2 regions of the Paenibacillus xylanilyticus genome follow, and region 2 is predicted to be linked to the other one. Evidence: a T-box and tRNA genes for the amino acid it is inferred to sense, from the RefSeq annotation. Region 2 holds a T-box; the other holds one or more tRNA genes.
The links. A T-box is a leader RNA that pairs with one kind of tRNA and senses whether it is charged. The one in region 2 lies ahead of F4V51_RS23040 (valine--tRNA ligase), so its partner is inferred to be a tRNA-Val.

Region 1: it has a tRNA-Val gene. The T-box ahead of F4V51_RS23040 (valine--tRNA ligase) is inferred to sense a tRNA for this amino acid. The anticodon was not compared.

The regions. Positions count from the first base shown of each region.
Region 1 is NZ_CP044310.1:4,536,314-4,552,439, forward strand. Features, by position in the region: gene F4V51_RS20140 (hypothetical protein) at 115-297, opposite strand; gene F4V51_RS20145 (YdhK family protein) at 398-973, opposite strand; gene F4V51_RS20150 (organic hydroperoxide resistance protein) at 1,172-1,591, opposite strand; one part of gene F4V51_RS20155 (IS3 family transposase) at 1,810-2,074, shown strand; one part of gene F4V51_RS20155 (IS3 family transposase) at 2,074-2,972, shown strand; gene F4V51_RS20160 (acyltransferase family protein) at 3,041-4,231, opposite strand; tRNA gene F4V51_RS20165 (tRNA-Val) at 4,442-4,514, opposite strand; gene F4V51_RS20170 (hypothetical protein) at 4,655-4,900, shown strand; gene F4V51_RS20175 (GNAT family N-acetyltransferase) at 5,138-5,581, shown strand; gene F4V51_RS20180 (DUF3892 domain-containing protein) at 5,708-5,944, shown strand; gene F4V51_RS20185 (hypothetical protein) at 6,022-6,303, opposite strand; gene F4V51_RS20190 (hypothetical protein) at 6,297-6,509, opposite strand; gene F4V51_RS20195 (DUF3889 domain-containing protein) at 6,656-6,976, opposite strand; gene F4V51_RS20200 (hypothetical protein) at 7,030-7,323, opposite strand; gene F4V51_RS20205 (manganese catalase family protein) at 7,539-8,441, shown strand; gene F4V51_RS20210 (DUF3221 domain-containing protein) at 8,527-9,120, opposite strand; gene F4V51_RS20215 (hypothetical protein) at 9,215-9,535, opposite strand; gene F4V51_RS20220 (FecCD family ABC transporter permease) at 9,716-10,747, opposite strand; gene F4V51_RS20225 (FecCD family ABC transporter permease) at 10,750-11,805, opposite strand; gene F4V51_RS20230 (glycerophosphodiester phosphodiesterase) at 12,040-12,774, opposite strand; gene F4V51_RS20235 (hypothetical protein) at 13,014-13,307, shown strand; gene F4V51_RS29145 (YjcZ family sporulation protein) at 13,478-13,609, opposite strand; gene F4V51_RS20240 (LOG family protein) at 13,723-14,310, opposite strand; gene F4V51_RS20245 (hypothetical protein) at 14,541-14,960, opposite strand; gene ung (uracil-DNA glycosylase) at 14,980-15,654, opposite strand; gene F4V51_RS20255 (insulinase family protein) at 15,952-16,126, opposite strand, start outside.
Region 2 is NZ_CP044310.1:5,163,454-5,179,579, forward strand. Features, by position in the region: gene minC (septum site-determining protein MinC) at 1-19, opposite strand, end outside; gene mreD (rod shape-determining protein MreD) at 94-627, opposite strand; gene mreC (rod shape-determining protein MreC) at 627-1,502, opposite strand; gene F4V51_RS23005 (rod shape-determining protein) at 1,688-2,722, opposite strand; gene radC (RadC family protein) at 2,908-3,597, opposite strand; gene F4V51_RS23015 (Maf family protein) at 3,633-4,244, opposite strand; gene F4V51_RS23020 (DUF4321 domain-containing protein) at 4,336-4,578, opposite strand; gene F4V51_RS23025 (SPOR domain-containing protein) at 4,723-5,910, opposite strand; gene murC (UDP-N-acetylmuramate--L-alanine ligase) at 6,029-7,348, opposite strand; gene F4V51_RS23035 (bifunctional folylpolyglutamate synthase/dihydrofolate synthase) at 7,405-8,781, opposite strand; gene F4V51_RS23040 (valine--tRNA ligase) at 8,860-11,526, opposite strand; T-box leader at 11,585-11,873, opposite strand; gene F4V51_RS23045 (LysM peptidoglycan-binding domain-containing protein) at 12,034-13,572, opposite strand; gene F4V51_RS23050 (RluA family pseudouridine synthase) at 13,711-14,616, opposite strand; gene hemL (glutamate-1-semialdehyde 2,1-aminomutase) at 14,613-15,917, opposite strand; gene hemB (porphobilinogen synthase) at 16,067-16,126, opposite strand, start outside.

The DNA of each region.
Region 1 (16,126 bases), 630 kb from region 2:
AACAAATGACAAATATTGATTTTTGTCATTTGTCATTCTAGTGATATGTACTTTTTTCACACAGCAAAAAAGAGCCCAAGTAACGGACTCTTCATCTCACCCTCTATTATTTATTCAGAAAACATACTTGAACAGTAAGAATAGGACAACCAGAATCCCTCCAAGAATCAGCCAATTGCTGATTTCCCACCAAATGCCTTTACCTCCACCAGATATAAGTTCTTGTTCGCGCTCTTGATGACGCTGGCTGTGCGTTTCTGTCTCTGAGGCATGCGGTGGTTTGCTAAAATCCATCATATACATTCCCCTTTCCAGCAGAATTTCCGGCCTTCAAGTTCCATTATAACCCAGAATTGCATTAAAGGATGAATGATTCTCCCCCCATCGGTAGTGTCGTCTATTCAGCTGATAACTCATTCTCTGTAACCCACTTGTGATTTTTCACCGGATCTCCTCCGGTTGTCGGCGTGTAATCCACCATATACACGGTTGTCTGTTCAGCGGAATCAATGGTAGCGGTTGCCCCTTTCATACCGGTCATGTGGTCGGCGTTCAATACAACCTTTGTACCAACTTTATAGGGGGCATTATTATGATCCTTTATTTCCTCTTGGATCACCCACTTATGGTTCTTCACAGGCTCTCCCCCCGTTGTCGGTGTATACGTAACTGCATAAACGGTCGTTTCATAGGCTCCAACAATCGTGGCGGTTGCCCCTTTCATACCGGACATATGGTCGGCACTCATGATAACCTGGCTGCCAATCGGATATGTAGGATTCACCTTTTCCATAAGCCCTTGTGGCAGCTCTCCTGAATCCGAATGATGCATTTCTCCTGTAGTGGCTGTATGACTGTTATTGCTGTCTACGCTGCCATTGCTGCTATTCTGTTCCGTATTTTTACCGCAACCACTTACGATCAGACTTCCTGTGATCAGTAGAGATACCATCATCATTACGTACTTTTTCATGTCAACTCTCCTTTGAAATACGAATCTAGATACCTATAATATACCCCATGTGGGTATACTTCAACCTTCAACCTTCAACCTCCAAGCTTTACCCTTAGACCCGCATAATAAAAAAAACACCTTCAGCTCTGTCCTATCCCCTTTTTGCAATGGGCCATGGGACAGACATTTGAAGGTGTTCTTAGTTCATATTGATTATTACGCCATCTCCAGAGTTACATTTACATTGCCTTTGATTCCTTTGGAATATGGGCAATAGTCATGAGCAAGTTTGACAAATTTCTGTGCGGTCTCTTCATCCAAACCCTCGATTTTCACTTCCAGCTCGACTTCCAGCTTTACTCCGTTGTCCGAAGGATCTGTAACAAGCATTACCGTTGCAGATACGGTGCTTCGCTCAATCTCCACATTGTGTTTCTTCAATTGGAATTCCAAAGCAGAGTTAAAACATGCACTGTATCCTGCTGCAAACAGCTGCTCCGGATTCGTAGCCGTAGTCACTTTACCACCAAGCTCCGGCGGTGCAGCTACATCCAGCATAAATACGTTATCTGGTGATTGCACGATCCCTTGACGTCCACCTGTATTGATTACTGTCGTTTCATATAGAGTTTTCATTGTCATTTCTCCTCTTCATCATTTAATTTTATTTGATAAGTTAATCTTGCTTATTTATTGTTTACAATTAGATTGTAAACAATTTAATTGCTTTTGTAAACAATTTTTTTATTATAAAAAAAGAAGCCACCATTTTGGTATTATCCCCTTTTAGTAGACATGAGAAAAAAGACATCTGTTAAGATGAACTTAATCATGTAAACGAAGGGGATTTTTTCATGGCTAAAAAAGGACAAACATACCGGCGGTACTCCTTGGAGTTGAAATTGGAGGCCGTCCGGCTGGTCAACGAAGAACATATGAGTATACGTGAAGTAGCGACGCGTTTAGATATTCAAAATAAATCTCAGGTACAAGTGTGGGCAGCCAAAGCGAAACAGGGAATGAGTCTAGAACCTGCTACACCCAAACGGGGACGCCCTAGAACCAAGTTTTCCAGTATGGAAGAAGAGATGGCGTATTTGCGGGCGGAGATTGAATACTTAAAAAAGCAATATCCAAATCTACACAAGGAGTGACGAGTAAAGCAGCCAGATTTCAAATCATTGAGGACCTGAGAGCACGCCATGGTCTGGCTTGGCTCTTGAAGTTAGCTGCGGTTTCCCGCTCGGGTTATTACAAGTGGAGAAAAAGCATAGCAGCCGCAAAAGAGCGTAGACACAAAGAACATGAACTAGAATCCCATTTGCTTGCCATTCATCGCGTGCATCCTTACTTTGGCTATCTTCGAATGACCGTTGCTTTACGACGGGAAGGCCTTCGAGTCAACCACAAAAAGGTGTACCGATTAATGAAACAATTAGGCATCTGTTCTGTCATTCGAAAAAAGCGTCGATTCTTTGGAAAACAAGCCTCTGTGGTAAACCCAAATCGGCTGGAGCGTCAGTTTCAGGCGGATACACCACGAACGAAGCTGGTTACGGACATTACCTATATTCGTGCTGGAGAACACTTTGTGTATCTGTCTGTTATTCAGGATTTATACAATAACGAAATTGTAGCGTGGCATCTTTCTGAACGAAATGACCTTGCTTTAGTTCATGACACGCTGGATAGACTCCGTCAGCACGTGGATCTGAATGGCGTAATCCTACACTCAGATCAAGGATTTCAATATACGTCGAAGCCATTTAACCGTAAACTAAACCAGCTTGGCATGCTAGGCAGTCACTCCAGGCGTGGAAATTGCTTAGATAATGCCTGTGTTGAATCTTTTTTCTCTCATTTGAAGACGGAGAAAATTTATTTGAATAAGGCGGCAAACAAAGCAGAGGTTGAGCAGCAAGTGAATGAATACATACTGTTTTACAACCAAAACCGATTTCAGAAAAAACTAAACGACCGTTCCCCGGTAGAATACCGGGAAACGGCCGCAGCTTAAATCTTGTCTTTTTTTTGTACTGTCTACTTGACAGGGTTATGACCATTTTGGCGACTTCATTTGTATTCTTAATTTAATGGCTCCGTGCCTGAAAAATCAGTTGAAATTTCCACTTGCGTGCGTTTCGGTCTTGGTAATGTTGCAACCACTCGCTTACCCATGGCAATAAACGGCTTTTCGATATACAGATAAAGGACATATGATAAAGTTATTGTTATAACCAGCAATGATACAAAAGACAACCCTGCTGTAAGGAGCTTTGAATAATTTAAATCGATGAAGAATTTTATTATGAAAGGCATTATTATCATATGCATCAGGTAAAGTGAATAGGAAATGTCAGCGCCGAATTTAGATACTTTTTTCGAAAGGAGTCCTCCAATTAATGAAACAATTGAATATATACTTCGCGGCAAAACAAGCTTCAAGTTCTCGTAGAACATTAAGAAGATGAGCCCGATAGATAAGATAATTGTTAACCTGTCCTCCACCGCAAGAATAATGCACCCGTTAAGAGCAACAAATCTCCATCTAAGTTTTTTCAAGGCTGCAGCCGCAACCATCATACCCAAGATGAACACAGGCATTCTAAAGAAAAGGGCAGCCGGCATATCAAAATATGATTTTAAATAGTTAAGTGATAAAACTGATACTACAACGGAAATAACGGTTATCACACTAAATCTCAAACTTGCTTGTTTTCTAAACAGGACAGCAAAAATTATCGGGAATATAACGTAAAATTGCATTTCAAGTGATAAGCTCCATGCTACAGATAGTATAGTACTGTCCTCGTGAGGTATTAGCCCATGAATAAAGAGTAAATGAGAGAACATACCCACCAAAGTTGGCGTTTCTAATTTGCTCTCTTTACCAAAAACAGTAATCGAACTGCCCGTAAAAAACTCCAATATTTCTTTCCTTAACAAATACATGTTTTCAACAAGGAAAAAGGCGGCAATTATAGCAAGAAAGTATATAGGGTAAAGCCTGAATAATCTTCTCAAAATAAATTTTACTCCTGTGGACGCCTCGAGAAATGGTTCTTTTTCTTCCCTGAGAATGTAGTGGTAAGTCATTAAGAAACCAGTTATGATCATGAAGCCATTTACAGCTATTATGGGCTGTTGTAGTAGACTCGAAACAAAAGGAATATTAAAGAGATTCGTGCCCCCAATAATGATGTAGAAGTGCCCACAAACAACCCATAATGCTAGTAAAAACCTCAAACCATCCAATACACTGGTATTCAACTTCATTGCCCAGCACCTCTCTATCCACTCGTCTTTTGATACATAATGTATCATTTATTATTTGCTTTGATCAAGCAAAATAATGAGTGAACTAGATAAAGAGCCCTACCCGATTAAGGAAAACGTTAATGTTAAATGTAAGTAACCCCTTGGACACTATAAAAATTACTTCCACAAACAAGAAAAAAGCCCTTGCTACGCAAGGACTTTTCGTTATGATCTGTAGTGGGCTCGAACCACTGACCCCTACCCTGTCAAGATAGTGCTCTCCCAGCTGAGCTAACAGATCATGATAACCTATTCTGTTCGAATGAAGTAACAGTATCATACCAAGTAAACGCGTACAATGTCAATGGTTTATTGGTTATATTTTGTGAAGAATGGAGCACACTAAGGAATGATTACCATTTCATTAAAGAGGTGACTCCTATGCCACATGCAAACTCCCATAAATCCCAAACCCATCGCAAAAAATGGGGCTTCATTCTTCCCCTTACCATACTTATTCTCGTGATCTCCGGCTGCAGTCTGGAACGGGATGAACATACCGTGCAATTCCAACAGCTACAGCAACCGAATGTAACGGATGATTTGCCTGTTTGGCTCGATGTCTACTCGAAATCTGTCCATGAAGAGGTCTATTCGCCTCAGGGAAACAGTGAGCTATTGCCCTGACACTCTTGCATGTTATCACTCGTCCTCATCCCACTTTCTGGAGTAGGCTTTCTTGGTTACGTAATATAATAAAACAATCATTCCGGCAGACATCAAGAGTGTAATGGTCATAATTCCTGCCACGCCCATTCTCTTCGCCCCTTTCCCAATATGTTCCAGACTCAACTATACAGGAAAAGCGTTTTTTTGTATAATGCAGTCTGATATGTCGCTCAAGAGCAGAAAGAAGGAATGGAATTGGCAGCCGAAATTAGTTATGTAACGACAGATGAACAGCTCCAGCAAGCATTGGGCATCCGCCATGACGTTTTTGTCATCGAGCAGCAGGTGCCTGCCGAGATTGAAATCGATCAATTTGATGTCATCAGTCCTGATGTACATCATGTTTTATTAAGTACGGACGGACAGGCTGTAGCTACAGGACGACTTATCTATTACAGCAAGGATACAGCCAAAATGCAGCGAATTGCTGTGCTTCAATCCCATCGTTCATTCGGTTATGGACGTGTACTCCTGCTGGCCATGGAAGAACGGGCACGGGAGCTTGGCTTAACATACTCTATACTGGATGCGCAATGTCAGGCTCAGAAATTTTATGAGAAGCTTGGATATGAAGTGATTTCGGAAGAACCTTTTTATGATGCCGACATTCTGCACGTACGCATGAGAAAGAGTCTGTAAAACCCTATCCTTCGGTGAATCTACGTGCTTGCAACTGTTCTACGATGTCATGCATACTTTTCTTCGATTCGGACAGGCTAAAGGGGAACTCAAATTCTCATTTCCTCAGATAAGGAGTGTGACATGATGAATCAGACGACACGTGAGAGCTTCACAGCTGTACAAAAAAATGGTGACGGTGATCTGACTGGCTTTCAAACCTCATCTGGACGTATACTGGATTATCAACAAGCGCTGGCAGAAGTACAGGCAGGAGCCATAGCGGGTGTGAATGTGTTTAAAGGCAAGGACGGGGAAATGTACATTCGCGGTGATGCGGACGGCGACCCGACCAACAATCTGGATCAACTCCCCACGTTCTGAATATACGATGTGTAATAACGAAGCAAGCGCCAGTCCGGCATCCCGGATTGGCGTTTTTATTTCGCAATAAAGTTTCCCTAGTATTCCAAAAAATATTTAACAGCATCTCCGGCAGGCTGACTCTTACGAATCGGCTGCGGTTCCTGTTCCCATGCCTGCAAGATCTGTATTCCTTCCAGCGTGGATTTATTGTCCCAGTTAATATGCTGTCTGCGCTCCAGTTCAAGCAATGATTCGCGAATGAGCTCCCGGCTTCGCCCTGTCTTGTTCTCCAGCTCCTCCATTCGGGGCATACGTCGTCGCTGCCCGGCATAATTAACGATAATTCGTAAAATCTTCCGTTCAAAATCGTTTAACATATGCCCGCCTCCCCGTCCTTATGAAGGATAGGACGCCATGCCAGAATACCTTGCTCCAGGAATGTCCGGGGTGATCCATCTGCTCCTGCGGATGCTCGGATTCTCCCACCTCGCACACTGTTAATACGAATCTGACGCTGCGTAATATGTCCTGCACGATCCATGTACACGAGTTCCACCATCTGGCCGATATATTTTCCCAGCATAATCATCCCTCCAATAAGAACGTTTGTTTGTATACTTTATTATATGCGAACATAAGTTCTTTATTCAATAACTAAAAAAAGGATTTTTATACAGCAAAAAACCAGGCTTATCCCATCCATCAGAGATGCCTGGCTTTTTTCATTTTTTAGTGTCGATCCGATTCACTGAACTCTACCTTTTTTAACTGCTGGGTTGAAGGATTAAAATCTACATTGACATACACTGCAAACTCCTTGCCATCCTTGCCCCTCACCCATAACTTAAACTGCTCGCGGGATTGATTGGCTGTCAGTGATGTACGTCCAATATGCTTGTAATCCAGTATGTCCACATTATACTTGGTCTGCGTTTCTTTTACGGCAATGATTCCCCACTTCGCATAATCCGGAATGGGAGCCGCTGAACTGGTGGCTAGTCCCGACAAACTCAGCATAATCGTCATCAGTGTAACGATAAGTAATCTCATATCAATCACTCCTTGGGGCTTGTTTCCGTTAGCCTGCCCATGGGAGGATTATTTTACACGATCAGTCGAATGATTAATGTTACAGGTTGCTGAACCCAGCGAACAATCTGAAGAATCGTTTGATGCCGATCCAGAGGAGGATTGAAGCTTATCCCCCAGTCACCTGACAATACTTGATTCGTTGGGTCCGGATTGGACGGTTCATCCAGCCCATACTTTTTCTTCAAGGCTTCCCTCGTTTCTTGATCCACTTCGACTTGATGATGTACATAAGCAGAGACATGCTCCACATGAAGAAGTAAAAGTATACCTATAGTAAATACTGCGATAAGCCAACGTTTAAGCAAAACTTGTCCTCCTTTTTTATTGCCCTTAGCCAAAATCCCCATGACTCTGATTGTAACTCAAATACATCCCCATTGGAAACGAGATCCTGAATCGGATATATACGTCTTTAGCCCCAAATATGCTATATGCCGTTTGATTCTCCCATTCTATGTGTAATAGGCCTTGATAGACTGAAGGATGATCTGAACACCCATTTCGAGGAGGTTATATGTAAATGTTCAAACGAATGGATGAAATCTTGATTGAAATTCCCAATGTCGAGAAGCCCGATCCCAATGCAGCTGCCTCCATACAGGAACTGCTAGGCGGCAAATTCGGAGAGATGTCAACGTTGAACAATTACCTCTATCAGTCGTTTAATTTTCGTTCCAAGGAAAAATTGAAGCCCTTCTACGACCTCGTCATGAGTATTACAGCCGAAGAATTGGGTCACGTGGAGCTGGTGTCTCACGGGATAAACCAATGTCTCAGAGGTTCAACCGCCTACAAGGAACCCGATGATACACCACTTGGTTCCGTGAAGGATGCACGTCTATCCTATCATTACCTCGCTGGTGCCCAAGGCGCCATGCCTTTTGATTCTATGGGCAACCCGTGGACCGGTGCAAATGTGTTCAACAGTGGTAATCTGGTCGAGGATCTGCTGCATAACTTTTTCCTCGAATGCGGCGCACGTACACATAAAATGAAAGTATACGAAATGACGGATCACCCTGCTGCCCGGGAAGTGGTTGGGTTCCTGCTAGTACGCGGCGGCGTACACGTCGTGGCCTACGCCAAAGCGCTGGAAATTGCAACAGGCGTGAACGTGACCAAGCTGGTTCCTATTCCATCATTGGACAACAAGGCGTTCACCGAGACCCGAAAATATGAAGAAAAAGGCGTACACACCAAGCTGTACACGTATAGCGATAAAGACTTTAATGCCATCGGCCAAATCTGGAAAGGAACACACCCTGAAGATGGACAACCACTTGAAGTCATTCAAGGTGTTCCAGAAGGCTTTCCGATTCCGGAAGCCCCTGCGGTGGAAGAAGAATTCGCCCCAGGCATTTCACATGAGGACTTCGCAGAAATTGCACGTCGTCTGAAAATGGCGGGAAATATTACGGATTGATACAGCATGATCATAATCATGCCATAACATATAAAGCCCTCGTTTGCAAGATAAGCAGATCTGAGGGCTTTTGTTTTTTTATGCTTCATTCACTTTTTGGTTCCTGCACCACCGATTCCACCGGCTCCACATCCGGAACTTCGAGTTCAATCTGGGCCTGATTATTATCCGCTGACATGGCATCCCGCATGCGAACCGTCCAGATTCCTGTGTTGGCGTGAAACTCAACGTCTTCAATGACCGGCAAACTTATCTCCTTACCATAGGATAAGTAGATTCCGCCGCGAATGGCGTCCGCCTCACTGATCTTCGCGCCTTCGGGAGTTGCCGCAGCATACTCCGCAATGGACTCTGCTCTTGCACGACCTGGATAAGGCTCAACTTCAGGACTTCCATCCGTCCAGACTTCTACATACGTACCAATCTGAGAATCGGGTACATTGGAAAACCATTTTGCCGGATAATACTTACTGGTTTCTCCATTCGTTCCGATGTCCTCATGTTCAGGATTCACAACAAGGATGGAATTCTCTTTGCGATCCACCACATAGCCGGTAAACCCTTTCTCTTTTGGAGCATCTGTTCGCGGCGGTTGTGCCCCTTCCTTCTGAACCTGTACCGAACACCCTGTAAGAATTAATATGATAAGCAGCATAAGAACGAGCATACGACTGGCCACTTTCATTCCCCCTCTATAGGCAACATGTAGTGCAGCCTATTTCTCTTCCAATAGACGGCTTTCCATGACCCGAAGTTGCAAAAGAGGGGCAAGATTATCGCTTAATTTTTTGGGATCTTTTATACGCATACCTTCCCCAAATGATCAACCCCGCACAACATAACAGAACACAGTAGCCCCAGGCAAATAGCATGGCGATTCCCAGTCCGATATTGGCATCCAGCCGTTCATCAGTTAATTCGGTATACAAAGCAAAGCCCAAGGGCACCGCCCCTACGATAAATAATACGGCCATCAAACCGCCCCAGCGTCTGAACACCGGCTTTTGATGCGATTGAGACAATTTCTTAATACCCCTATACAGGATGAACAGAAGCAAAATGAATATCAGCCACGTGCCAAGAATTTGTGCCATCTTGACCGCCTCCTTCGAATATAATCCCAACTTATCATGTTAAAAAATCATTTCCTGCTTGTCCATTATATTTCGCCCTTCTCCGGTACATTAATCACATCCATATCAATTAAAACAAAAACGCCTTCACCCGGCCCTAGACGAGCCCAATGAAGACGTTCTGTTACCATGTGAATTGCTCTATCTGGTTCTGCTCAAGAGATAGAGGAAGTATGGCGCACCGAGGATCGCAACCAGAACTCCTGCCGGAATTTCGGAAGGCTGCAGAATGACACGGCCCAGCGTGTCCGCAATGAGAACAAGAAGAGAACCGACCAAAGCGGATGCAGGCAAAAGAAACTGATGTTTCGGACCCACAAGGCGTCTGGCCAGATGCGGTCCGATCAAACCTACAAAACCAATTCCGCCACTGACAGATACGCAGGACCCGGCTAGACCTACGGCAGCAGCAAGCAGGATGAGTCTCTCACGATTAACCGATGCACCCAGTCCACTGGCGGTCTGGTCCCCAAGGTTCAGGACATTCAGCACACGCGCTTTATATAGAACGACCGGAATTAGAATAATTAGAAATGGAAGCAATGCCGTTACGAACTTCCAGTTTGATCCCCAGATGCTGCCTGCCATCCATGTCGCCACAAACTGATACTTTTCCGGACTGAGCCGAAGTGTAAGCACAATCATAGCAGAGCTGATTCCGGCCGCTACCCCAATTCCTGTAAGAAGCATACGGGTAGGCATGATGCCCTCTCCCTTTTTATACGAAAGCACATAGATGAGAAAGGCGGCAAAACTGGATCCAAGCAAGGCAAGAATCGGCAGCAGAAATACAGGGGCCGCGGTTGTTGTTGGGAAAAAGGATACAAATAGCATTACGACGAGCCCCGCACCTGCATTGATCCCGAGAATCCCCGGGTCCGCCAGTGGGTTACGGGACACCCCTTGCAAAATACATCCGGACAAGGCAAGCCCTGCACCTACCAAGATTGAAATTACAATCCGAGGCAAACGGAACTCAAACAGGATGAGCTCCTGCTTCGGTGTTCCCCCACCAAATAACGTACGCAGCACTTCAAAAGGGCTCAGCTTCGTGAACCCCGTGTTCATGCTGATCATAAATGCTGCAATAATCAATGCACCGAGTACAATCATGACCATGGTGCTTTTCGTTCTCTTTTTGCGCTCAGCACCAGTGAGAGTTGAGGATCCCATAATTACAGAGACCTCCTTTCTTTACGGGCCAGATAGAGGAAGAACGGTACCCCGATCAAGGCAACCAGAGCACCGATTGGTGTCTCGTATGGCGGATTAATCATGCGTGCAGCCAGATCGGCGAACACCAGCAGCAAGCTTCCCATGACCGCGGAACACGGAATGATCCAGCGATAATCAACCCCGACGATTTTACGCGTAAGGTGGGGGATGATAAGCCCAACGAAACCTACAGCACCAACCACGGATACGGCCGTACCCGCAAGAATAAGCACAACGATAAGACCAACCAGCTTAATCACGCCGGTACGCTGTCCCAGTCCGACGGCAATCTCTTCGCCGAGACTAAGAAGTGTGATAGAACGAGATATAATCAGGCCTACAATGAGTGCAGCCAGGACCCAGGGGAACATGACCTCCAGTTGAGACCATTTTGTACCGGCAACACCGCCCGCTGTCCAGAAGGCCAGATCCTGTCCAATTTTGAAATACAAGGCGATCCCTTCACTCAGTGCGGACAACATGGCGGATACCGCTGCTCCCGCCAACACCAGCCTAAGAGGTGTAAGGCCCGATCTGGACGCTGCTCCGAATCCGTATACAAGCAGTACGCCAAGCCCTGCCCCGATAAAGGAATACATAATGATATACATGTACGGCATGCCAGGGAAAAAAGCGAAACACACCGCCAGGGCAAATCCTGCCCCGGAATTAAGCCCAAGCAAGCCTGAATCCGCGAGTGGATTGCGTGTCATCCCCTGCATGATTGCACCAGCTACAGCGAAGCAGGCACCAACCATCGCCCCACCTAGAATACGCGGCAATCGAATTTCCCAGATGATCTGATGCGGGGTAAGATCCGGGTTGAAGTTAAAGATGGCTTGCCAGACTACACCGAGTTTAATATCTGCGGCACCAAAAGAAATGGACAAAGCCATACCCAGGGCGAGCAGTACGAGACCACCCGTCAGGATCAAGGTAGCAGCCCAGGGACGAGTATGTATTTTGGCTGTCGGAGATTCCGTATGATGACTTGTCGATGAAGCCTTCGAACTCATATGTGCCCACCCTTGTTATGAGTGGAGTAGACCAATCCTATGTACATAACAATCACCTCTCTGTTATTGCCGTTCTTTTAATGATATTGATTCTCATTCCCATACATCATTGTATGTCATCAATCTCTCGCTGGCAATGGACAAATGGGACAAGTTTATTGCATTAAACATGTTTTAGATCCAAAAAAAGCTGCACCGAGCATAAGGGCTCAGGTGCAGCTTGTTCTTTTGATGTTAACGGCTATGTACTCCAATCAGTGCGGCCAGTACATCGGGAACATCCGTAATGATCGCTTCCACACCCATCTGGATCAATAATTGCATCTCTGCAGGATCGTTTACGGTAAATGGATGTGTCGCGATTCCCTGAGCCTGCGCAGCAGCTACTTCCTCCTGTGTTACAGCCAGCTTATATGGATGCAGTGCCGAGGCCTCCAGTTTGGCTGCATAGTCGTATGGACGATAGAGTTTTTCCATGTAAAGAAGTGCCGTCCGAATCTCGGGAGCAATCCGTTTGCACTTCACCAAGGATGCATGATTGAAACTCGAAAGGATCACTTGCTGTTCCAAATCCCAATTTCGAATGGCTTGCACAATCTTTTCCTCCATGCCCTTGTAACCAACAATTCCATTTTTCAGTTCCAGATTAAGCAAAATCCTTTTTCCCTGCACGAGATCAAACAGTTCTTCCAGTGAAGGGATGCGCTCTTGGGCAAAATCGGCATGGAACCAGCTACCTGCGTCAAGTGTACGCAATTGCTCGTATGTTGTATCCTTAACCCAGCCGGATGCACCTGCAGTCCGGTTCAACGTCTCATCATGAATCAAAACCAATCTGCCATCACTGGACATCTGAACATCAGTCTCAATACCCGTGGCTCCAAGCTGCAGACCATGTTCAAACGCAGCCATTGTATTCTCTGGGCAGACGGCAGAAGCTCCTCTATGCGCAATAATTTCAATCGCCATTCCTCAGCACCTCCTGAATTCGCACATCAACTCTAGCAATTCCACTATACGACCGGTTTGTCATAACCGTATTAACAGAACGTTTAATGCGTGTTCGATTCCATATTGGATGTAGATGGCTTGGGGGAGATGTCCATTCAGATTGGGGATTCACTCATTTTTGCGAACTCAATCTGCAAATCGACATAACATAGTATGAGCGATAGAAGTTCCGTACTCCGCCATAAGGAGGTTGACTATTGAAGCGCATAACTTCCCATAAACCGGTAATACCCCCTCATTCACATGCTCCCGGTCGCAAAAACCGAACCTCTACAGGGCATAAACGTCGAACAGGTCATGCATATATTCGAGGGCTGGCTGTACCTGACAAAACGAGTAGTCAATTTTCAACGGATGACGCACAGCGTGGACTTGATCAGTTAGCTTTAATAGCAGCGATCCTCGCTCTGATCGCCGCTGTGATTGGTGTGTACATTGCCTGGAAAACACTACTTATTCCTGGCGATAGCAATACGGTTGTTGCCGTTTAACCCTTCACAACTCTGTATACCGTTATCCGGGAAACAGGGTTTTTCTTTTTTGCAAACAAAAAAACCGTTCCCCTGAGACGCCGACAGCTGCCGGCGTCTCTTCGGAAAGGCTTATTCCTCATTCGGTGCGCTTCAGATCAAGCCTTCCCATCTAGGAAAGGCTGACCGAATTACAGAATGAAGGTGCGGGAGATGATAACCAGCAGAATGAACAATACCAGAATCGCGCCTGTAGATGTCCATGCTCCGCCGCCGAAGCCTCCGTATCCATACCCGTAACCTGTGCCTTTGATTTCGCTCATGAGTGACACTCCCCTCTTAAGAAAGTACACTATAGACTATGTCTCGGGCCGCAATTTGCCTGGGCAGAACGGAAAGTTTTCCGCAGATGCCGGTGGTCAACCCCTATCCTGATTTACTTCTGTTCATTAAGCTGAGTCCATTTCTGAGTCAACTGTGCGGGAACGTAAGCCGACATCTTCGCAAGCAGTTCCGCCGGTTCGGATTCAAGACTCCACAGGCTGAGATGAGAAGTATTCGAAAATCCTTCATGGACACTGTGCTCCACCAGTTTCATCAGAGGTTCGTAATAACCGTTTACATTCAATAAACCAACTGGTTTACGGTGAATACCGATTTGAGCCCAGCACAGCACCTCGAACAATTCCTCAAAGGTGCCCATGCCACCAGGAAGGGCGATAAATCCATCCGACAGTTCCGCCATCGTTGCCTTCCGCTCGTGCATTGTCCCTACTTCAATCAGCTGTGTAAGGCCTCCATGCACAATTTCCCCACGAAATAATCCGGTTGGCATAACGCCAATGACTTCTCCGCCATTCTCCAGAGCTGCATCGGCCACCGCACCCATTAATCCCATGCACGACCCGCCATATACGAGGGAGAATCCGTTATCTGCAATCTGCTTGCCCAAGTTGATGGCCTGCTGTGTATAGTCTGGATGATTCCCAGGGTTGGAACCTGCAAAAACACATATACGTTTCAAAGGGCTTCACTCCTTCTTGTTGTCTATCTCATTAGTATATAACAAGAATGTCATTGCTATGTTACCCCTTCATATGGTCTGGAGACAAAAAAAACCCCGACCGTTTGCAGCCGGCCGGGTTCCCATGTTATTACACATCATTTAGAAGGGGTTGTTACGTTTAATATAAAGGCCGAAGATTAAATCTATATGATCTTTACATGAAATGAATATTAAATATACAAGTCATCTTAGCGTATGCCCCGTCTGGAACGCACAACAAACATATGCTTGTCCTTGCGAAGCAACCGCCCATCTGCAAGCTCGACCTGATCTTCATCATGACGAAGAATCGTCGTGGACAGGGCTACAATTTTGGCCCGCCGCCATATCATGACCTGTGATTTGAAATAGATCGCATTGTCAAACTGAATGGCCTTTTTCATCACATATCCGACCTTATGCACCTCAGAACGTGCTTTCTTCAGAGGAAGGCTCTCTTCAGGGAGAGGTCTAATCATTGCGATATTGTCGAACGACACCTTGATCCGTTTCGGTCCGATTCGAACACAATCCGCTTCTTCATCCCACTCTACCAGGGTCCCCTTCAGTGGCTCCCGTATTCCCGTTGCCCGATATACTGCTACTTTTCGTCCAACCCAATGTCGCAATGTCCTCACCTCCGCTTATCTAGTTTTCCGGTATGGTCCAATCAATCGGTTGAATACCTTTGGAGGTCAGGAAGTCATTGGCTTTGGAGAATGGCCGACTGCCCAGAAAACTACGATGGGCGGCAAGTGGACTGGGGTGTGTTGATTCCAGCACCAGATGTTTATCCCGGTTAATAAAGGCTCCTTTTTTCTGTGCATGACTGCCCCACAGCATGAACACCATCGGTTCCGAACGTTCATTCAACGCACGAATCACTGCGTCAGTGAACTTCTGCCAACCCAGCCCCTGATGAGAATTCGGCTGGCCCTCGCGTACCGTAAGTACATTGTTAAGCAGCAATACACCTTGTTCCGCCCAGTGCACCAAGTACCCGTGTTTCGGAATTGGCAATCCCAGATCTGCATGAAGTTCCTTATATATATTTAGCAGTGAAGGCGGAATGCGTACACCTGGCATAACCGAAAAGCTCAGTCCATGGGCCTGTCCAGCTCCGTGATATGGATCCTGACCCAGAATGACCGCTTTGACCTGATGATAAGGGGTAAGTTTGAGCGCGGAGAACAGATTTTCTTTGGACGGATATACCGTTTGTGTTTTGTATTCTCCCGCTAATGCATAACGTATATCGTTAAAATACTCCGATTCAATCTCTTCTCTAAGCACTGTGTCCCAATCGTTTCCAAACATATGTATGAGCTCCTTTCCCTGATGAAAACATACCCGTGCCGCCAGAAAGCTCTGGATGCCCTTGTGCTGAGCCTGATTCAAGGCTCACAAACTATCCATCATTTTAACATACCTCCGGGCAGCAGGCCAGAAATGTGCTGTAGGGTCATGTCTGCTCAGATTCTGACTGGTATCCTCTGATTATTCTATAAGCCATTTTCATGAGCTATAAACTAAAAAAACAAGCCCCCGGATGGCTAAACCAACCGGGGACCCGTTTTTATTTATGCATCCACTTTGCGAAAGCCCATGCACTGCTTTTGCTTAGTACTTGATCAAATCCAGTGTTTCGTCGAACAGGAAACCTTGCTCCTCGATCTTGCTTTCATTGCCGACAACGCAGCGATTGCCTTGTTCCAGAATTGCAGCTACGAGGGCAGCCGAATCAACGATATGGGCTTCCGTTGTACTCAGCACTTCATCGCGCTCCTGCTGCAGA
Region 2 (16,126 bases):
GATTCGATTTTACCGTCATAAGCCTGTCCCTCCCATCTCATTACATTTCGTGCCCGGGCCTCGAAGTTCCTGCTTTTCACTCTATAAAATGTATCAGGATGCTTCCTGCACCTTGCTCTTTCTTTTGCCGATACGCTCCAGCTGCTTACGCAGCGGAGTATATATGATCAGAGCAAACACGAAATGAATGAACAGATTGGGAATCATATATTCAAGCAAAGCCCAGTCAAAGGTCACATGATTGAGGCGGAAGAGCTTATATAAAAAGAACAACATGGTGTCGTTAAGCAGACTCCCCAAAATTACGACTGTAACCATAACTGGAAGTGGTGCACGCGGTGCCTGGAATATAAGTCCCATCATATAAGCAGATAACCCCATTGCAAATCCATAAGGTCCGATCATCTCTCCATAAAATACAACGTCATGAAGCAGTCCAAAAAAGATGCCGAGCACCAGAGCAGTGTGGCGATGATAATATACAGCAATAAACAGAATGACGATATAAACCAAATTGGCCGAAATGCGCAGTTGCCATCCGGAAGGAATAAGCAGTGGCAAAATCGTTCCTTCCGCGATGAACAGAACGAACAGCAACAGGAACAAGACTTGCTTGCGTGTCACCATTACTCCTTCACCTCGGGAGGAATAACCACCATCAGCTCTTTCCAATCCAGGAAGCTTGCATAAGGTTCTATCGTTGCTGTACGCGTGAGTCCATATTCGCCAACTTCAATTTTCTTGACTTCCCCGATTCGCATGTACTTCGGAAAATTATTGATAATACCTGATGAGATAATTTCGTCACCTTTTTTGATATCAGACTCTTCCGAAATTTTGGTCATCTTGAACATGCCCGTCTTGGGATCAAAGCTCTCGATCATACCGAAAACCGTATCTTCCTTGCCCACCGCCGTTGCTGCGATGGCATTGGAGTTGGGATCGTTGGCATCCATCGAGGTTAGCAAATTCACCGTTGAGGTATAGGCACTAACGTGACTGATCACCCCAACCAGACCATCCTGGGAAGTGACGGCCATGCCTGGCTTGATATCCGCATTCTCCCCAATATCAATATTGATCGTTCTGCTATTGGGATCGGAATTGGCACTGATGACCTGTGCAATACGATATTCGTAGTTATACCGATTTCTCTGTTCAGCCGTAAATTTTAGCAAATCCTTATAACGATCATTGGTTTTTTCCATCTCGTTATACTTCAGTCGATCCCGGGTATAGTGCCCCATCGCGATTCGCAGCTCTTCATTCTCTTGATATACCGCACGCATGTTCGCTACATCTTTGAAAAAGCCCGCTACAGCAGAAGCGGGCTTGTAAAATACGTATTGTACAAATCCGACTGAATCCTTCAGGAATTTTTCCGGCCAGGATAGAGCGGTTCGCGGACCGAGCGTAAAGCCCATTAACGCGATAAATGTAACAAGGCCCACCAGCAAAACAAAAAGTCTTTTGTTGCCCAGCAGCTTAAACAGTTCGAACACCCTCTAACATCCATATTCTCTTCCGAGCTATGCCCGGCGGGGAGACGTGCAGACTGATAGTCCCTTCGAGAATATTCGCTGATCTCCCCGGGTATGCGGGTAATAGCTCTCCCGGCTGAAGCCGGGTCCTCTTCGTTGGCAACTGACGCTTAACTCAAACGTGACATTAAACGATAAGTGCCGGATTAACGTTTGGAACGAACTGCCGAACTGCTTCTGCTTTTGAACAAATGGATGTTCTCAAGAGCTTTACCTGTTCCGATTGCTACACAATCGAGTGGATTTTCCGCTACGATGACTGGCATACCTGTCTCACCAGCCAGCAGCTTGTCCAGATTGCGGAGCAACGCGCCGCCGCCAGTCAACACGATACCGCGGTCCATAATATCTGCAGCAAGCTCAGGAGGACATTTTTCCAAAGTTACTTTCACAGCTTCAACAATAGCATTTACCGTATCTGCCAGAGCTTCGCTGATTTCATCCGATGTAATCGTGATGGTCTTAGGCAGACCTGTTACGAGATCGCGTCCGCGAATTTCCATCGTTTCCACTTGTTCCAGTGGCATAGCTGAACCGATTTCCATTTTCAATTGTTCGGATGTACGTTCACCAATCATCAGATTGTACTGACGTTTAATATACTGGATGATCGATTCGTCCATCTCATCACCAGCTACACGAACCGAACGGCTTGTTACGATTCCGCCGAGGGAAATGACCGCCACTTCTGTCGTTCCTCCACCGATGTCCACAACCATGCTGCCTGTTGGCTCCCATACCGGAAGATCTGCACCAATGGCTGCTGCAAATGGCTCCTCAATTGTGTATGCTTCACGCGCGCCGGCCTGTTTTGTTGCATCTTCAACCGCACGTTGTTCTACCGCTGTAATTCCAGATGGTACGCATACCATAACGTTCGGGTGACGCTGGAACATCGAGCGCTGTTTCTGCGCCTGGCGAATAAAGTATTTGATCATCGTTGCCGTCGTATCAAAATCGGCAATAACGCCGTCCTTCATTGGACGAATCGCACGAATGTTACCAGGAGTACGTCCGATCATTTTTTTGGCAGATTCCCCGACAGCCTCAATGCTCTTGGTATCTGTCCGCAGAGCAACCACCGAAGGCTCCCGCACCACAATTCCTTTTCCACGTACATAAACCAGCGTATTCGCTGTCCCCAAATCAATACCCAAATCTTTCGTAAAACCACCAAACATGACGTAATCTCCTTTTCTGACTCATATTGCCGCCCTCTTAACGTTCAGAGCGTTTCATTTTCATTTCCTCTGCAATCCAGCAGGGTTCATCATTCATTGAAATGTATTGCATCTGTAAAGTGAACCTATCTTCTACGGACAACGCCGTCAATATTCATAGGAAAACATCAACGCCAACCATTATATTATACTAAGCCCTTCTCCTTCAAACTTACGTATGTTCCATCGCCGATTATGATGTGGTCCAGCACATCTATGCCGACGATTGAACCTGCTTCGATCAGTCTCTTGGTTATTTGAATATCCTCAGGACTAGGCGTAGGATCACCGCTCGGATGATTGTGTGCGCATACGATCGAGGCACTGCTGCATTTGATGGCAGCACGGAACACTTCACGTGGATGTACAATTGAAGCATTAAGGCTACCCATGGAGAGTGTTTCCTGGGCAATAATATGATTTTTGCTATTCAGGAAAAGGCACACAAAGTGTTCCTTCTGCAAGTAACGCAGCTGCTCGAGTAAAATATCAGCTGCGTCACGAGGTGTACGGATTGAAGGAGACTGTACCCGTCTGCTCTGCGCAATCCGGTGACCAAGTTCAATACCAGCCTTGAGCTGAACAGCCTTGGCCATACCAATTCCTTTCATGGCAGTCAACTCGTTCAGACTCATATCCATTAGTGAACGGATGCCACCTGCTTCAGTGAGAATGCGCTGTGCCATGTGCACTGCCGATTCCTGCCTCGTACCTGTCCGAAGTAAAATAGCCAGCAGTTCTGCATGGCTTAAGGCGCCCGCCCCATATTCCATCATGCGTTCTCTCGGGCGTTCTTCATGGGGGATGTCGCGCATCATGTACTGAGGCGACTCCATATATTCCCTCTTTTCACATCAATCATTTCCCTCAATCAGGCTCGCGGCAGCACATGAACTCCGAATCCATCCAACATGTCGCTGAGCAGGGAAAGAGGCAAGCCCACGACATTAAAGTAACATCCTTCAATGCGGTCTACCAGTGAAGCGCCAATCCCTTGAATTGCATACGACCCTGCTTTATCCATAGGCTCGCCTGTCTGAACATACGCCCTGATCGTTGACTCGGACAGTTCTTTCATCGTTACTTCCGTCTGCCGATAGTGCACAACGGACTTTCCATCTCCAGCATCAATACAAGCAACACCAGTGAATACACGATGTGTACGTCCCTGAAGTCTGGCAAGCATACGTTCAGCATCCTGTTGATCCACAGGTTTGCCAAGAATGTCTCCATCCAGCACAACGACAGTATCACTGCCTACAATAATGGCGTCCTGTTCCTGACCTTCAAGACCGCGATAGACAGCCATTGCTTTGCGCATAGCGAGCTCCTGAACCGTCTGCTCAGGAGTCCATTCCGGCGGTGTATCTTCATTCGCGTGACTTGGTATTACTTTGAAAGCTAGTTGAAGTGAAGCGATCAGATCCTTGCGCCGCGGCGAAGTGGAGGCCAGAATAATAGGGCGCGATTGTGATTTATTCAAAATAAACGGCTCCTTATGCTACGGCGACATCTGTCACATCACCATAGTAGATGTCATTCGCTAAGTTTTGTCGTCAAAAATCGTCATTCTCCTACAGTCTGCGATACAGCCATACAGCTGCAATAATACCAATCAAACTGAGGAGGCTCATTTGAAATTGAAATGAAATGTCATAACTGATAATATCCAGATCAGCCTGCGGTGACCAACGTATGGTCGTGGCTTTGGTTAGAATGGCTACAGCCTTGACTGGCTGCAGTGCCTTGGCGATCCACGCTCCGGCCATCCAGCCGAGCAGAAGAAACAGTATTAACATGCCGAAGTTTTTTTTCATCGGTTCTCTTCCCTCGCCATTTTTTGACACCCACATTATTATACGGGGTTTTGTACGTCAATACAAACACAAATCCGGCAAGGGGAACTATTTCCAGTTCCTTGCCGGACAGGGATTTCGGGGCTGTGTTAGGGGAAGGAAAACTTATTGCTTGATCCCTTCAAGCCATTTTTTCTGCTGCAGAACATAATCCATCAGATCCGCTTGTACCGCCCACATGTGTACATCGGAGGGGTTTTTGTTATACTCGACAACTGCCGTAATTGCACTGTTCATCGATTTCTCCATGGCTGAAACAATCGGCGCTGCCTCTTGTCCGAGCCCTGCTGAGAGTTTACCCATGCCTGTTATCCATGCCTCATGCTGATTCTGTAATGCAGTCATCGTTTCCGAAGCTACAGGCTCTGGATTTGCTTGACCAAGCTGCCCGATGGACAATGTGGATAGTTGTTCCACCAATGCATTGCTGCTGATGAAGAAGAGCTGAACATCTTCCTCATTCATACCAAGAGCTGCAGAGTCCACTGCAGGGTATGCGATCTCTTTGACATACAGTTCCACACCCTCCGCCTTAAGACGTGAGCTCAGCAGTTTGGCTTCTTCACGGTCGGAAGAGATACCTGCATAGACACGATTCCCATCGTCCGGATCCGTTCCTGCAGCAATTCCAGCCTGTGAGAGTTCAAGCTTGGCCTGTTCTGCACGTTCAGGCGAACTAAAAACACCGTACTGAAGCGCATAGTAATTGCCTCCGCTAAGTGCTGACTGTGCTTGTTGGTCCGTCCCGGAAGCACCCTGCACTCCCGTCACACTCGATACTGGTTGATTGGTTTGAGGAAGTACGTCCGGACCTGTTCCTTCCCGATTAAAAAAAGAGAGAATAACCATACCGAAAAGGGCACCGGTGACCAGCGCTCCCGTAACCGAACCAATCATCTTCCAGCCCCTCGGAGGGCGATTTCGCTTGTAGGAGTAATGATCACGATCCGCCATCCAGTCATGACCCACATCATTGCTGTCTTCAGGAAGCTCTTTCTCATTTTCGTCAGGATACACTGTATGATCCGAATAAACATACTGCGACTGTACAGGCTCCAGATTCCGGTCCTTTCTCTGATCCGGCTCTAGTATACTTGTCCCGCTCAGGGTGGTCTCTCCCCAATCTCCAGGGATATCCTCCGGTGTCCATGAAGGCGCGACATCGATCCGCGGAGCACTGTGCGATATCTCATCAGATAAGGATGGAAAGGTTCCCATCACCTTCTCATCCTTATGATTCGGCTTGTCCGACTCGTTCTCCCCGAAACGAAACGTCATTCTAGCATTGCTCACCCCGTACCCTCTCCTTTGTCCCATTTATATCAGCTATATGCCCAGAGACAATGAAAGATTCCTAGAAATTCAAAAACCCGCTTGCTTCTTTACGAAGACAAGCGGGTCATAAAGTGGACTATTTCAGTCCTTTGGCCAGTGTGTCGCCAACCTTCCAGATATCCCCTGCTCCCATCGTGAGAACAAGATCTCCTGGCTGCAGACGATTCTGCAAATCGGCTACCACTTCTTCCTTGGTAGGCAAATAACGAGCAGCAGCATTACTGTTTTGAACAATCAGTTCAACCAGCTTAGCGGAGTGAACACCTTCAATCTGTTTTTCTCCCGCCGGAGAATAGATGTCGGTAATAAGTACCTCATCGGCTTCCGCGAAAGCACGACTAAACGCATCCAGCAGGAAGAAGGTACGCGTATATCTCTGTGGTTGGAACACCGCGATAATACGTTTCCCGGTCGCTTTCGCTGCACTGATGGTTGCCTCAATTTCAGTCGGATGATGAGCATAATCATCGATGACCAGAATATCGCGTGCTTCACCCAGCACCTGGAATCTGCGTTTGGCACCATGGAACTGAATAATGGCTGCCGTGATTTTCTCAAACGGAATGCCTGCTTCCAGACAGGTAATGACCGTAGCCATAGCGTTGTAGACATTATGTTTGCCTGGAACAGAGAGCTCTACCGTTCCCAGTGCTTTACCCTGATGGCTCATGGTGAAGGAGATCCTGCGGTCACCCAGTACGATATCCGATGCCATATAATCGGCCTTCTGATCGATGCCGTATGTCGTGATTCGGGATTTCAGCTCAGGTAAAATGCTTTGCACGTTCTCATCATCCGCACAGACAATGGCTGTTCCTTCCGGACGAATTTGACTCAAGAACTGTACATACGCTTTTTTGAGTTCCTCGAAGTCACTGTTGTAATTCTCCAAATGATCGGCTTCGATATTGGTCACAATACCTAGCCATGGATGATACTGCAAAAACGATCCATCACTCTCATCTGCTTCAGCCACGACCCAGTCGCCCTGGCCCGCCTTGGCATTGGTTCCCAAATTCATGATTTCTCCGCCAATGATATACGTCGGGTCTGTATCGCATTTGTCCATGACAAGTGCAATCATTGAGGAAGTCGTCGTTTTGCCGTGTGCACCTGCAACCGCAACACCTTTGCGCTCATTAAGCAGGCGCGCCAGCATCTGTGCACGGTGAAGAATCGGAATATTAAGCTGCTCGGCTGCCACCCGCTCCACATTATCCGCCGGCGCTGCTGTAGAGTAGACCACAAGATCTGCTCCATTTACGTGTTCAGCTGTATGTCCGATATATATTTTCGCTCCCTTGGCTGCCAGCTTCTCAGTCAACTCCTGTGAAGCGACATCCGATCCGGTAACGGTGTATCCCATCTCCAGCATAACTCGGGCGATGGCACTCATGCCATATCCGCCAATCCCTATAAAATGAACGTGTTCTGATGTATTTAACAAAACTTTCACCAACCTTTTTCAGAATCGGTTTGATGCAAAAGGGCTGCCCTCACATCTGCAATGAGATACAGTGTGCCGGACACCACCCCCAGATCTTCCGCTTCCGTCCGTGACTTCAATAGATCAAGTGCCTTCGCCCAATCGGGCTCGACGATGATTTCCAGATTCTCTTTCGCAATGGCGGGACGTAACCGCTCGACGATCTGCAGCAACTCGGCTGCATCCATTTTGCGTCGGAAATCTGGCTCGGTCAGGATCAGCGTATCCACTAGTGGCAGTATATGCTGCAAATACGCTTCGTGATGCTTATTCGCCAGCATGCCCATCATCAAATTTAACTTGTTGTGAGGATATACGTCGACAATGCTCTTGGCCAGTGACTCTGCCCCTTCCGGATTATGCGCACCATCCAGTACAATTCGGGGTTCGTGAACGACCTTCTCGAATCGGCCAGCCCAGAAGGCATTCTCCAATCCAAGCGCAATATCTCTGTCATCCAGAATGAATGCCATGTACTGTCTGAGCAATTCAAGCACCATAAGAGCACCCGCAGCATTATCCATCTGATAAATGCCCTGCATTCGAATGCGAGCATCCAGCTCGCGGAATGGTCCTGCAAAATGAAAGGCTTGACCATTCTCATCACTATCGAGTCTATGGTACGAAAATTGTTCTCCAGACAAATACACAGTTGATCGGACTTGCTGGGCCTTTTCCTGAATCACCCTAATAGCCTCTGGCTGCGTAACACAGGTGACAACAGGTACGCCTGGTTTAATAATGCCTGCTTTTTCTCCCGCGATCGCTTCAATGGTATCACCCAGGATATCCGTATGATCCATACCGATATTCGTAATGACCGAAACCACGGGTGTAACGATATTCGTTACGTCCATCCTTCCCCCCAGTCCAGTCTCCCATACTACTACATCCGGATAACACTCTTCTGCATAGTACAAGAGTGCCAGGGCTGTAGACACTTCGAACATCGTAGGTGATCCCAGAACAGTAGAGGCCATATCTGTGACCAGCGGATGGAGTCGATTCGCTAACTTCAGCAGCGTCTCTTCCGGAATATCCTCGCCGTTGTACTGAAAACGATTCGTGAATTTCGTGATATACGGAGACGTAAACGTTCCTACATCGTACCCCGCCTGAAGCAGTACTGACGTCAAAAAAGCGCAAGTCGAACCTTTTCCGTTCGTTCCCGCGACATGAATAAATTTGAGACGCTGATGAGGATTACCGAGCAATGACATGAGCTCCGTGATTCGTTCCAATCCGGGTCTGATGCCAAAAGGAATAAGGCCATTGATCCAGTCCACAGCCTCGTCATAGGTATACAGAGGGGCATCTACGCCCGTGCCATTAAGTTCCGTCATATGTTTCACCTTCGGTCCCGAGTTTGATTGAAAAAAGCGGCCGGATGGCATGCTTGCTCTCCATCCGACCCAGAAACATTAACCTTTCAGTTCCTTGATCCGGGCGATGACTTTATCCCGTTTATCCGAATAATCCGCTTGTTTGGCGCGTTCTTCCTCAATAACCTTGGCTGGTGCCTTGGCTACGAAGCCTTCATTCGCCAGCTTTTTCTCTACACGGAGTACTTCGCCTTCAAGGTTCTGCAGTTCTTTCTCCAGACGAGCCACTTCCTGCTCAATATCAATCAGTCCAGCCAGCGGCAAGTAAAGTTCAGCTCCCGTAATTACAGCACTCATGGCCTTATCCGGTGAACTGAGATCAAGTCCGCTGTCGAACTCGGATGTATTGCAGAATCGTTGAATGTAATGGCTGTTGCGTTCGATAATGCTGAATGTCTCGGCGCTGTTCGCTTTTACCATCAATTCAATCTTCTTGCTCATCGGCACGTTTACTTCTGCACGAATGTTACGTACGGCACGAATGGTATCCATGAGCAGGTTCATCTCGGCAACGGCTTCCGGATTCTCCAGCGCAGGATCATACACTGGCCAGGATGCAAGTGTAATCGTCTCGCCTTCATGAGGCAGATGCTGCCAGATCTCTTCCGAGATGTAAGGCATAAACGGGTGAATCAGGCGCATGGTGTGGTCCAGGACATAAGCGAGTACCGATTGTGTTTTTTTCTTGGCAACCGGATCTTCACCGTAGAAGGACAACTTGGAAAATTCAATATACCAGTCGCAGAGGTCATCCCAGATAAAGTTGTACAGCAATCGTCCTGTTTCCCCAAATTCGTATGCTTCGATTAGACGCGTAATATCGCGGGAAGTTTCGTTCAGACGGTGCAAAATCCAATAATCGGCTGTTCCAAGCTCTCCGCTGATGTCGCGATCTTCGTAAGTAAAGCCTTCCAGATTCATCAGTGCGAAACGTGATGCATTCCAGATTTTGTTAGCAAAGTTACGTGCCTGTTCTACCCGCTCCCAGCGGAAACGAAGATCCTGGCCAGGCGTGCTGCTGGTGGATATCATATAACGCATCGCGTCTGCACCGTATTTCTCAATAACATCCAGCGGATCCACACCGTTACCGAGGGATTTGGACATTTTACGGCCATCCGCATCACGAACCAGACCATGCATCAGAACATCTTTGAATGGAATTTCGTCCGTAAACTCCAGAGCTGTGAAGATCATCCGTGCAACCCAGAAATAAATGATGTCATATCCGGTTACAAGCACACTTGTCGGATAGTAACGTTTCAGATCTTCAGCATCTTCAGGCCAGCCGAGTGTGGAGAAAGGCCATAATGCCGAACTGAACCACGTATCCAGAACATCTTCATCCTGTCTCAGCTTACGACCAGCGTACTCTGGCAGTGTTGTTGGATCTTCAGCCGATACAATAATTTCGCCAGTCTCATCGTCGTACCAGGCAGGAATACGATGTCCCCACCACAACTGACGTGAGATACACCAGTCACGAACATTTTCGATCCAGTTCAGATATGTTTTCTCAAAACGATCCGGCACGAAGTTTACGCCTTCCCCGTTCTGCTGTTTTTGGATGGCTCTTTCGGCAAGAGGTTTCATCTCAACAAACCATTGTGTGGACAAATAAGGCTCAACCACAGCTCCGGTCCGTTCGCTATGTCCAACCTGATGTGTGTGATCCTCAATGTTGATCAAGACACCCAGTTCCTGCAGATCTGCAACGATCTGCTTGCGGCAGTCGCTGCGATCCATACCCTGATATTTGCCTGCTTCCGCATTCATGGTACCTGTCTCATCCATTACTGTAATCTGAGGCAGGTTGTGACGAAGACCCACTTCAAAGTCATTCGGATCATGTGCAGGCGTAATTTTTACAGCACCGCTTCCGAATTCCTTATCTACATAATCATCTGCAATAACCGGAATTTCCCGGCCGATGATTGGGAGAATCAGCGTTTTGCCAATCATGTCTGTATAACGTTCATCTTTTGGATGAACCGCAACTGCAGTATCACCGAGCATCGTCTCCGGACGAGTCGTTGCCACTGTAACATAACCGCTTCCGTCCTTAAGTGGGTATTTCAGATGATACAGGTGTCCCTGAACCTCTTTGTACTCCACCTCAATGTCAGACAATGCAGTACGGTTCACCGGATCCCAGTTAATAATGCGTTTGCCTCTGTAAATCAGGCCTTTTTCATATAGTTGAACGAACACTTTGCGCACCGCTTGGGAAAGTCCTTCATCGAGCGTGAAGCGTTCACGTGAATAATCCAGGGAGAGTCCCATTTTACCCCACTGCTGACGGATCGTTGTCGCGTATTGGTCTTTCCAGTCCCAGACTTTATCCAGGAACTTCTCGCGTCCAAGATCATAGCGGGTCAAACCTTCCTCACGCAGCTTTTGCTCTACTTTGGTTTGAGTCGCAATACCTGCATGGTCAGACCCTGGGAGCCACAAAGCGTCATATCCTTGCATGCGTTTGGTGCGGATCAGGATATCCTGGAGTGTGAAATCCAGTGCATGCCCGATATGAAGCATACCGGTTACGTTCGGGGGTGGAATTACAATGGTAAACGGTTCAGCATCCTTGCGCTGACCAGCCTTGAAATATCCACGTTCTGTCCAGGTAGAATACCATTTCTGCTCGGCAGCTTTCGGATCATACGTAGTCGGCATTTCTGTTGCCGCTGATTTTTTTTCTTCAGACATGTGTCATTCCTCCGTTACTTAATCATCATCGCCAAAAAACAAAAAAACCTTTCATCCATCAAAGGACGAAAGGTTAGCTTTCGCGGTACCACCTTTGTTTCACGCAGACAGAAAGAAACAGCATGCCTTTCTGAGGCTATCGTGACACTTCAAGCAGATAACGGCTGCTACCGGCCCATCCTACTTCAGGAACAAACAAATCACAATGACATGTTTCATCGTTCCTCGTATTCAAACAGGCAACTCCCGGGCGACTTCGATCAGTAGGTTCCTGCGGAATTTCTCAGCGCTGCAATCCCGCTCTCTGAAAGGCCTTGCTGTCTACTACTCCCATTCGACGTTGTTCTTTAAAAAACCTAAACACATCATACCCTGACCGTGCCCGATAGTCAACCTGACAACAGCGTAAACGGGCGGCAGCCCTGCGTATTAAGCCAAAAAGCAGTAAAAACCCGCAATCCTTTTTGGATTGCGGGTTGGTATGGACGTTATTTTACAAGTCAGAGGTCAGGGGATGTATAGAATCTGCCCTTCTTCAACGACTTGTTCCGATAAACGATTGTATAACTGGAGCTCCCGAGTGCTCAATTGGTAGCGGTCAGCAATGCTATCCAACGTCTCTTCCCGCTGGACGATGCACAGTTTAACTTTGCGGAATGGTGTCTGATCCACAATCGTGCCCAAGAACAGGTTCTTCCACTGGACATCCTCTGTCTGGTAGGCTTCTTCCTGAACGGAGCCAGCGACCGACTCGTCCTCCCGATCCGTTTCTGTATCCCGCACTGACCTACCTGAGGATAACAGGGACGAGATACCCACCCCTTCTTCCTGTCTTGGTGAAGACTCCCTTTTGCTGCCAAACGCGACTTTGAGCTCTGGCTTGTCTTCTGTCTCAGCCACAGGTTCAGGAATGAATGAAAATGGCTCTGAAGATTCATCTGCATCCACTGCTTCCGGTGCAGAAGGTCGTTCCCCTTCGGCAGATTCCAGTTCAGACGCTGCAAACACATCCTGCCAATTCTCTGATGGCTTTTCAGCCTCCGTCTGATCTTCCTGCGGTGAACCTGACCTGGAAGATTCGAAGTTCCAAACATTCGAAACAGCCACGTCTTCTGATGGTTGTTGGTTCAGCTCCGTGTTTGTATGTAAGGTCTCCACGGAAGGCTCCGCCCAGACAGATGGTGATTCCTCAGCCAGAGGTAGCAATGGCTCAGACTCCGGATAAGAAGCCAGTCGGTCTGCAGTCTCCGCCATGAAAGACGAGACGGGTGAAGGTGAGGCAGCCACTTGATTATCCGCTGCTTCATCTTCTTGGGTAATTAATGAAGGAGCGTTATCTTCAGCAGGTCTTTTCTGATATTCTTCTTCATCTTGATTCTCGAGCGTATCAGCATAGATCTGTTGCGGTGCAGGGGTTAACTGTTCTTCCGGCTGCGCATTTTCCTCATAACGGATGTTTTCTTCAGCGGCTTGCTGCGGATTCTCAGGAATTTCTGCTGCGTATAGAGACTCGGCCGTTATAGGCAGACCTTCCTCTTCACTGCGCTGCAGCAGATATTCCTGAGCAAAGGTGTTCAACCCAGCATCTGCATCCTCTGCCTCCGGGGCGCGGTTAACCTGCTGCGGATCAGGGGAGTGTACCACAGTAAACTCTTCCGCTGACCAGGCCTGCGGCTCTTCAACAGGAAAGCCCTCAATGCCACGCAGTGACAGCACACCTGTAATATTCAAGCTTCGGCTGGATAACAAATCCACATCAAAGTTTTCGATCTCAATCGAGATATCCTCAAGTGACCTTACCCGATTCAGGGGTACCGTGATCTCAACCGGAATAAAATGTTTCAGTTCCTCCGAGATTTCGTTCTCTCCCCGATACGCACCTGTAAGCAAAAGATGGCCTCGCAACGTTGCATGATCATCCTGACCGATGACTTGAATACGCGGGTATAACTCAATTTCCTCCAGTTCCTCAATGGCAGGGACTCCCTCGGACAAATGAACGCGCTCATAAATATCGAACCGCAAACCATAAGGTTGATTCAACAAAGGTGGCGTCCTCCTTTCGGCATATGTTCACCATGATCCTTCTCATGGGACTGATCCATGGTCCAAATCCTTCGTTACCCCATCTATATGCCATCGATGAGATGAGCATGCCACCTTTGTTCAAAGCTTGCCTTTTTATTAGGTTGTTCGTTCCCGCTGGACTAGCTGTTCAAAATCGGAAGGCCACGGATCTTGAACTTCAATCAGCGCTCCCGTGAGCGGATGATTAAACGTTAACACTTCACCATGAAGTGCCTGGCGTCCAATGGCATCTGACCTTCCTCCATACAGCTGATCGCCAATAAGCGGGTGTCCGGCATAACTCAGATGTACTCTGATCTGATGTGTACGTCCAGTATCCAGTATTAAACGCACAAGTGTAGCCCGCTCCCACACTTCCGCAATCTCTACATGAGTAACGGCTTCCTGCCCACTCTCGGAAACGCGTCTGCGCTGCTTATGATGTCTGTCCTTACCGATGGGCGCATCAATTTTGCTGCATTCCGGAGATACCTGCCCTTCCGCAATGGCTACATACTGACGCCCAATTTCTTTGCGACGCATGGCCTCATCCAATTTTGCCAGAGCAAAAGCATTTTTCGCATAGAGAACCGGGCCGGTTGTATCTTCATCGAGGCGATGCACATGGCGTACGCTGGTGTCGATACCGTTGATCTCATAATAAGAGGCGACAGCGTGATCCAGCGTAATGGCATGATCGGCACGAGTTCCATCCGGATGCAGCTTCATACCCGCGGGTTTATGTACAACCAGACAAAAATCATCCTCGTACAGCACCTCAATCTCTGCCCAACGGGGTTCAACATCAATCGGCTGAGATGCAAAAAGGGCCAGCCGAAGCCGGTCCCCTGCGAGTTGAATTCCGTGATTTGCCTTAAGCTGACGAAACAGCTTTTCTGGAAAAGAAAGTTCAGTGAGCAGCCATTGCTCTGCCGCAAGCTGTCTGTCTGGACTGCCTGTTACCACTTTGCCTGGCATCAGCTCCAGCCATTCCCCACGACGTTTCCAACTTTTGATCGTCATAGAGATTGCAGAGCCTTGCGGTTTGCTTCAATCGTATCGTCAATATCCTGCTCGGTATGAACACCAGAGACGAACATGCCCTCAAATTGGGAAGGTGCCACGCTTACACCCTCATCAATCATAGCTGCAAAGTAACGAACAAACTGATCCAAATTGCTTTCTTTGGCTATATCATAATTGGTAACAGGTACACTGCTGAAGAACGGACATACCATGGAACCAACGCGGTTAATGGTTACTGCAATACCCGCCTCTGCCGCATTCTTTTCGAAGCCAGCCTGCAAACGAGCCGACAACGTCTCCAAACGATCATAGACTTCCGGTGTCAACAGTTTGAGGGTGGTATAGCCTGCTGCCATGGCCAGTGGGTTACCACTTAGTGTTCCCGCTTGATAGATCGGACCGGTTGGAGCGATCTGCTCCATCAGATCCCGACGACCACCATATGCTCCGACCGGAAGGCCGCCGCCGATAACTTTACCAAGACATGTCAGATCGGGCGTAACACCATACCGCCCCTGTGCACAGTTCAAGCCTACACGGAAACCGGTCATGACTTCGTCAAAGATGAGCAGGCTGCCGTACTGGCTCGTCAGGCTGCGCAGGCCTTCAAGAAAGCCCTCTGCCGGAGGTACAACGCCCATATTCCCAGCCACAGGCTCAACAATGACAGCAGCCAGTTCCTCACCAAAACGTTCAAAGGCAAGGCTAACCGATTCCAGATCATTGTAAGGCACCGTGATCGTATTGGTAGCAACCCCTTCAGGAACTCCAGGACTGTCTGGCAATCCAAGGGTAGCGACACCGGAGCCCGCTTTGATCAGCAAGCTGTCCGCATGTCCGTGATATGAACCTTCAAACTTCAAAATTTTGCTGCGGCCCGTTACACCGCGCGCCAACCTGATGGCACTCATGGTTGCTTCCGTACCCGAGTTGACCATCCGAACAATATCAATGGATGGTACGCGCTCGCAAACAAGCTTAGCCATCTCGGTCTCCAGCAGCGTTGGAGCACCAAAGCTCGTTCCTTTCAGAGCAGTTTCACGCAGTGCTTCCACGACATCAGGATGGGCATGTCCCATGATAAGTGGTCCCCATGAGCCCACATAATCAATAAACACATTGCCATCAATATCGTAAATTTTGGATCCTTCTCCGCGTTCTGCATAGATCGGGGTAAGTCCTACGGATTTGAATGCCCGAACGGGGCTGTTTACGCCTCCAGGTATGTACTGCTTGGCTTCTTCGAATGCGCTGCGTGAGCGCTCATCGTTTCGTCTTTTTCCTGATTGTGCAGTCATGAACATCCTCCTTAATATGAAGGCCCCGCTCCTTATATGAACAGTAAACTGATCTATACAAGCGACATAACAGGCTCGTGCAGGGCCTTGCTATATGTTGGTAATTTGATAACGACTCTCTTAGCAAACGTGTAAATTACAAGGAACTATTACTTCTCAGCCAACCAGCGGGAGGCATCTTTTCCGTAATACGTGATGATCATATCCGC